DNA from 2 places in the Kinneretia sp. DJ1R-11 genome. Region 2 is predicted to be linked to the other one. Evidence: predicted binding sites of a transcription regulator. Region 2 holds the regulator's gene; the other holds the start of a gene.
The links. Region 2 encodes FNR, which switches genes on or off when oxygen is low (the NO sensors DNR and NnrR bind a similar motif). Its sites were predicted from a motif close to TTGATNNNNATCAA; they were not measured.
Positions count from the first base shown of each region.

Region 1 (3,404 bases), on a different contig from region 2:
CGCCCATGCACTCGGACATGGGCTTGGCCACGAAATCACCGATGCGATCGGGGAACAAGGCATAACCCCAGAACACCTGGACATCGGCCGGCTGATTGGCAAAGTGCGGCTGGTGGGCCAGCACGATGGACATCAGCCAGTTCGAATCCTTGAAAGTCACCAGGCCGCCGGTGCCCGGCTCGTTGCCGCTGAAGGCGCGCATCTTGTCGAAGAAGGCCGTGTCCTTGAGCGTGACGGTGAAGGACTCCCACATGGATTCGGCGATGCTGCTGTTGAAGGCCGCCGGATTGCCGAACTCGGGCCGGCCCTGGGCCAGCTTTTCCCACAAGGCCCAGCCCTGGCTGTCCTGCTTGTTCAGCTGCGGCGGCGCGCTGCGCATGGAGCCGAGGCTGGAGGCGTCGGTCATGGAGCCGTTCTGGAAAAACACCAGGTCCTGCGGGCCGAGCTCGATGCGCTCGGCCTGGCCGGCGCGCTGGCAGCAGATCGCGATGACCTGGAACTGGCCTTCGGTCTCGACATGCTCCAGATCGGTGACCTGGCAGTCCATCACGAAGTTCACGCCCTGCTCGCGCAGCCAGGCTTGCAGCGGCCGCACAAAAGAGTCGTACTGGTTGTAGACCGTGCGCTTGACGCCGCCCAGGGTTTCGATGCGCGAGAACTCCATCATGAAGCGGTGCAGATAGCGCTTGAACTCGACGGCGCTGTGCCAGGGCTGAAAAGCAAAGGTGGTGGCCCACATGAACCAAAACTCGGTCTCGAAGAAGGCCGGCGACAGCCAGTCGGTGATGGTGCTGGTGCCCAGTTCTTCTTCGCTGGCATTGGAGAGCTTGAGCAGTTCCAGGCGGTCGTGCATGGAAAAACCCATGGACTCGACCGGCACCTTGGCGCGCTGTCGGTTGACCAGGCGGGCTTGCGAATGGGCCTTGTACTTCTCGTTGAAATCCAGGGTTTCGCCGAGCACGCTCTGGCCCGGGTGTTCCAGCGAGGGGATGGACTTGAACAGGTCCCAGGTGCACTCGTAGTTGTCGGTGGTCAGCATGCGGCCGCCGCGCAGCGAGTAGCCGCGCTCGGCATCGCCGGCACCATCCAGGCTGCCGCCCATCAAGGGCAAGGCCTCCAGGATGTGGATCTGCGCGCCGGGCACGCCGGCGTCGCGGATCATGAAGGCCGCTGCGGCCATGGAGCCGATACCGCCGCCCAGCAGGTAGGCGCGGAAGGATGAATCAATGGGGCGGGTCGATTGAGGTGTGGTCATGGCAAAGCTCGCTTTCATGTCAGGGGTGGCAGCAGATCCTTCAGAAATCCGCTGAACCTCACCGTTCGCCAGGGAACAGGTGATGGCATGGGCGTAGCTTGGCGCCGCGCAGGCGGCTGACAAATGATCCGGATCAATCGGCCCGGGTCGTGTGGCGGGGCTTTGACTTGGGTCAAAGCCGCGTGTTCACAGAGCCCGGTTTTCGTCGCGAGCGCTCGGCAGGCTAGGCGGCAGGAGCTGAAGGACCGGAACGTACTTCCTGTACGTGAGGATGCTGAAGCGAGGGCCAACGACGCATGGCGAGGGCGCAGCAGGAAACCTCAGCTTCGCAGGCGCTTGCGGATGCGGCTCAGGGCCTCGGGCGTCACGCCCAGGTAATGCGCCAGGTCGCGCTGCTGCACCCGCTCGGCCAGGGCCGGCTGGCTGCGCAGAAAGGCCTGGTAGCGCTCGTCGGGCCGCAGGGTCAGCAGCTCGCGCTCACGCTGCTCCTTGCGCACGATGTGCCAGGCCAGCAACTGGCGGATGGCGCGCTGCCAGGCCGGGTGGCGCTCGGTCAGCGCATGCATGGCGGCAAAGTCCACCTGCTCAATTTGGCAATCCTCCAAGGCTACGGCGGCATAGTCGGTCTTGCCGCCGGCCACCAGCACATTGGGACAGGCGAAAAAGTCGCCTTCGCCGATGAAGGACTTGATCCACTCCTCGCCCGCCTCATTGCTGTAGCTGAGCTTGACCATGCCCTGGCGCAGCACATACACAAAAGGCTGCCACTGGCCGATGCTGAACACATCGTCGCCCCGGGCGTAGTGACCCAGGCGGTAGCCGGGCTCCAGCAAGGCCCAGTCAGGCAGGGACGCGCCGGCGGCGCCTTCGAGAAGAAGTCGGGTTTGCTGCATCAATCAGGGAAAGAACCACACAAATCACTCGGCGAGCGCAATCACGCGCCCACCGATCAGGGCACCACGGCCAGGAAACAGAAGACAGCAAACAGCACCAGATGCACGGCACCTTGCAGCACGGTGGCGCGGCCGCTGCCCAGGGTCAGGGTGGCCACCACCACCGTCAGCAGGAACAGCACCATGCTGGTGTTGGACAGGCCCAGCACCAAGGGGTAGGGGAAGAAGAGGGACAGCAGGGCCACGGCCGGGATCGTCAATCCGATGCTGGCCACGCCCGAGCCCAGGGCCAGGTTGAGGCTGGTCTGTAAGCGCTTGCGCAGGGCCGCGCGCACGGCGGCCACGGTCTCCGGCAGCAGCACCAGCAAGGCCACGATCACACCCACCACAGACGGCGGCGCGCCGGCCGCGCGCACGCCGGCCTCAATCCCTGGCGCCAACAGCTTGGCCAGGCCCACCACGCCGACCAGGCAGGCCAGCAGCAGCACGACGCTCCAAGCCGCCACGCCGGCCGAGGGGCGCTCTGCCGCCTGCTCCCCCTCTTCGGTTTCGATGGGCAGGAAGTACTCGCGGTGCCGCACCGTCTGCACAAAGACGAATGCGCCGTAGAGCACCAGGGACACCAAGCCGGCAAACATCAGCTGGGCGGTGGAAAAGGTCGGGCCCGGCGTGCTGGTGGTGAAGCTGGGCAGCACCAGGGTCAGGGTGGCCAGGGCCACCAACACGGCAAGCGTCGGGCTGGTCGCCTCGACACGGAAGGCCAGCACCTTGTGGCGCAGGCCGCCCAGCAGCAGGCACAAACCCACCACCCCGTTGCAGACAATCATCAGGGCCGAGAACACCGTGTCGCGCGCCAGCGCGTTGGAGCTTTCACCACCGGCCAGCATCAGCGACACGATCAGCGCCACCTCGATCACCGTCACCGCCACGGCCAGCACCAGGGAGCCAAACGGTTCACCCACGCGGTGCGCCACCACCTCGGCATGGTGGACGGCTGACAAGACCGCAGCCATCAGCAGCAAGGCCAGGGGCAACATCCACCAACCGGCCACTTCCTGGCCCAGATGGCTGATGCCCCACAGGCCCAGCAAGGCCAGCACAGGCGAAACCAAACACCAGGCCGGCAAGGCCGGCGGCAAGCGAAACGGGGCAGCGGAAATTCGATTCATCGCGCGAGCATAAAGGCTGGTGAATTCACCGCCGGGCGCCCGCCCCTTTCAGGCCGCTGTTCTGGCTCAGCCGGGGCCACTCCGCCA
Region 1 covers NZ_JAJIRR010000019.1:43,236-46,639, reverse strand. Annotated here, with positions in the region: gene LNV23_RS22455 (oleate hydratase) at 1-1,273, opposite strand, end outside; gene LNV23_RS22450 (Crp/Fnr family transcriptional regulator) at 1,576-2,148, opposite strand; gene LNV23_RS22445 (calcium:cation antiporter) at 2,205-3,317, opposite strand; gene LNV23_RS22440 (magnesium transporter CorA family protein) at 3,384-3,404, opposite strand, start outside.
Region 1: the regulator FNR is predicted to act here: its motif matches at 1,418-1,431, upstream of LNV23_RS22455 (oleate hydratase).

Region 2 (3,404 bases):
GGCTATTTCACCCCCATTCATGCGCTGTGGGCCGAAGCCTTCACCTTGAGCTTCGGTCCCTGGGAATGGTTCTGGGTCCTGTTCTACGCTTTCGCGACCTACGGCTTCGCTGGCTTCATGCGCGAACAGGTCTGCAAGTACATGTGCCCGTATGCGCGCTTCCAGAGCGCCATGTTCGACAAGGACACGCTGATCATCAGCTACGACGCCGAGCGCGGCGAGCCGCGCGGTTCGCGCAGCAAGAAATCCAGCGTGGACGAGGTCAAGGCGGCCGGACTGGGTTCCTGCATCGACTGCACCTTGTGTGTGCAGGTTTGCCCCACTGGCATCGACATTCGCCAAGGCCTGCAGTACGAATGCATCGGCTGCGCCGCCTGCATCGACGTCTGCGACGGCGTGATGGACAAGATGAACTACCCGCGTGGCCTGATCCGCTACGACACCCAAAACGGCCTGCAGCAGCATTTGAGCCCGGCTCAGAAGCTGCGCCGCATGTTCCGCCCACGGGTGGTGATCTACACCGTGGTGCTGTTTGTCTTGTGTACAGCCCTGCTGGCCAGCCTGCTGTTCCTGCGCAGCCCCGTCAAGCTCGATGTGGTGCGCGACCGCGGTGTGCTGGCACGCGTGGTGGAAGACGGTTATGTCGAGAACCTCTACCGTCTGCAGGTCATGAACGCGACCGAGCAGACCCATCGCTACCGTGTCACGGTCAGTGGTCTGGAGGGCATCAAGTTGGAGAAGGCGGTCGAGCTGAGCGTGGCGCCGGCCGAGGCGCGCTGGCTGACGCTGTCGGTGCGAGTGCCGCCCGAGACGGCGGCACGTGCCGCCCAAGACCACAAGGGCTCGCATGGCATCGAGTTCCAGTTGCGCAGCCAGGATGGCGGCCAAGCCGGAGCCACCGTGGTGCACGAAAAATCAACCTTTATCGTGCCACGCTGAGCGCCGGCTCGCACAAGCACAGTCAGGAGACATACCCATGAGCCAGAACCTGAATCTCGATGCCCAAGCCCCGCTGGACAAGCCGGCCGGCTGGTGGCGTACCCCCATGATGTGGTTGGTCGTTGGCGGGCCTGCGCTTGTCATCGTCGCCAGTTTCGTGACCTTGAGCCTGGCCATCAGCCACCCCGACCCGGTGCTGGAGGAGAAGTTGGTGGCCAACAAGGCCAGTGGCGCCAAGGCTTTGCTGCCAGCCCGGGAAGCACGCAATCACGCCGCCACCGGCGGACAGTGAAATGGACGGCGCTGAACGCTCCGCCTCGGTCGTCCCCAAGCTCAGCAGCCGTTGGGCCATGGCCGTGGCCTGGCCGGCCTTCTTCATGGCCGGCGTGTTGGAGGCTTTGGTGTTTGCCGTCATTGATCCCAGCGACCTGAGTTGGTTCGGTGCGGAACGCCTGGACTGGTCGCGCCAGGCGGTCTACACCGTCAGCTTCATGATCTTCTGGCTGGTGATCAGCCTCTCGGCCAGCGTCAGCGTCATGCTGGCGACCCTGCCTGATCTGCCGGACGACGCACATCCTCGCGGCTGGCCGCGTTGAACGCCCCGTCAGTTCCAGGCGCCGTGGGGCGCACGATGAAAAAAGGCCTTCGGAAATCCGAAGGCCTTTTGCTTGGGTGTGTCAGTTTCAGCAGTTGCTGTTGTTGACCAGCTTCTGTAGCCCGGCTTGATCGAGGATGCGCAAATGGCGCTGTTTCACTTCGAGCAGGCCTTCCTCTTGGAACTTGGAGAAGGTGCGGCTGACCGTCTCCAGCTTCAGGCCGAGATAACTGCCAATTTCCTCGCGCGTCATGCGCAGCACCAAGGCCGCGGCTGAGAAGCCGCGGGCTTGCAGGCGCTGTGTCAGGTTGAGCAAGAAGGCCGCCAGGCGCTCTTCCGCGCGCATGCTGCCCAGCAGCAGCATCACGCCGTGGTCGCGCACGATCTCGCGGCTCATGATTTTGTGGAATTGGCGCTGAAGGTCGGTGAACTCACGCGACAGCTCTTCAAGTTGCTCGAAGGGGATCACACAGACTTGAGAGTCTTCGAGTGCGACAGCGTCGCAGCTGTGGCGGTCGGTGCTGATGCCGTCCAGGCCCAGCAACTCGCCGGCCATCTGGAAGCCGGTGACCTGATCGCGTCCGTCTTCCGAGGACACGCAGGTCTTGAAGAAGCCGGTGCGCACGGCGTAGAGCGACTGGAATTCATCGCCGCTTCGGAACAAGGTGTCGCCGCGCGCCACAGTGCGGCGTGTGGCGACCAATTGGTCGAGCTGATCCAGGTCGCCCGAGGACAGGCCGACCGGCAGGCACAGCTCGCGCAAATTGCAGCTGGAGCAGGCGACTTTCAGGGGCTCGAACTTGATCGGGACGGTGGCGTTCATCGTGTGCTTTTTCAGGGGTTCAGCCCGCTCGGTTGAGCCGGCTTGCGCTTGTGAGACTTCCAGATTCTTGACGGACATGAGCATGATGCACCTCAAAACTTGGTGCATTGTTGTGCCGTTAAAGCGCGTCGAGCTTGATCCTTGTCAAGTCGCGCAGCCAAAGCCTTGGCAAAGTGCTGGACATGGTACAGAACATTCAAGGCCGCGCGCGCCCGGCCTCCGAGACGATCAATCCTGGCGCAGCCTGCATCAGTGAAGAGTTGCTGCGTCGCTTCGATGTGTCCGGCCCGCGCTACACCTCGTATCCGACGGCCGATCGCTTTGTCGAGGCCTTCACGCTGGAGCAATACCAGCAGGCCCTGGCGCAGCGATCGGGCGGGTCGCAGGTCGGCGGCAACACGCCGCTGTCGCTGTACATCCACATTCCGTTTTGCGAGTCTGTCTGTTACTACTGCGCTTGCAACAAGGTGATTACCAAGCACCATGACCGTGCCACCGAGTACCTGCGGGCCCTGGTCACGGAAATGGATCTGACTCTGGAGCATCTCGGTCGTGGCGCCGCGGTCTCGCAGCTGCATCTGGGGGGCGGTTCACCGACCTTTCTCAGCGATGCCGAGCTGAGTCAGCTGATTGTGGCCTTGCTGGAGCGATTCCGCCTGGCGCCCGGTGCCGAGGTGTCCATCGAGGTCGACCCGCGCACCGTGACGAATGAGCGTCTGGCCCATTTGCGTCAGCTCGGCTTCAACCGCCTGAGCTTTGGCGTGCAGGATTTCGACCCCGAGGTTCAGAAGGCGGTACACCGCCAGCAGAGCTATGAAAGTGTGGCCACGCTGATGACGGCTGCGCGCACGCTGGGTTTCGAATCCACCAATGTGGATCTGATCTACGGCCTGCCGCTGCAGACGCCCGAGTCTTTTGCTCGCACCATTGCTCAGGTCGGCGCGCTCAAGCCCGACCGCATTGCGCTGTACGGCTATGCCCACCTGCCGCAGCGCTTCAAGCCGCAGCGGCGCATCAACGAGGCTGAGCTGCCGGTGGCGGGTGACA
Region 2 covers NZ_JAJIRR010000004.1:20,935-24,338, reverse strand. Annotated here, with positions in the region: gene ccoG (cytochrome c oxidase accessory protein CcoG) at 1-939, shown strand, start outside; gene LNV23_RS08915 (hypothetical protein) at 977-1,231, shown strand; gene LNV23_RS08910 (hypothetical protein) at 1,233-1,535, shown strand; gene fnr (fumarate/nitrate reduction transcriptional regulator Fnr) at 1,623-2,357, opposite strand; gene hemN (oxygen-independent coproporphyrinogen III oxidase) at 2,540-3,404, shown strand, end outside.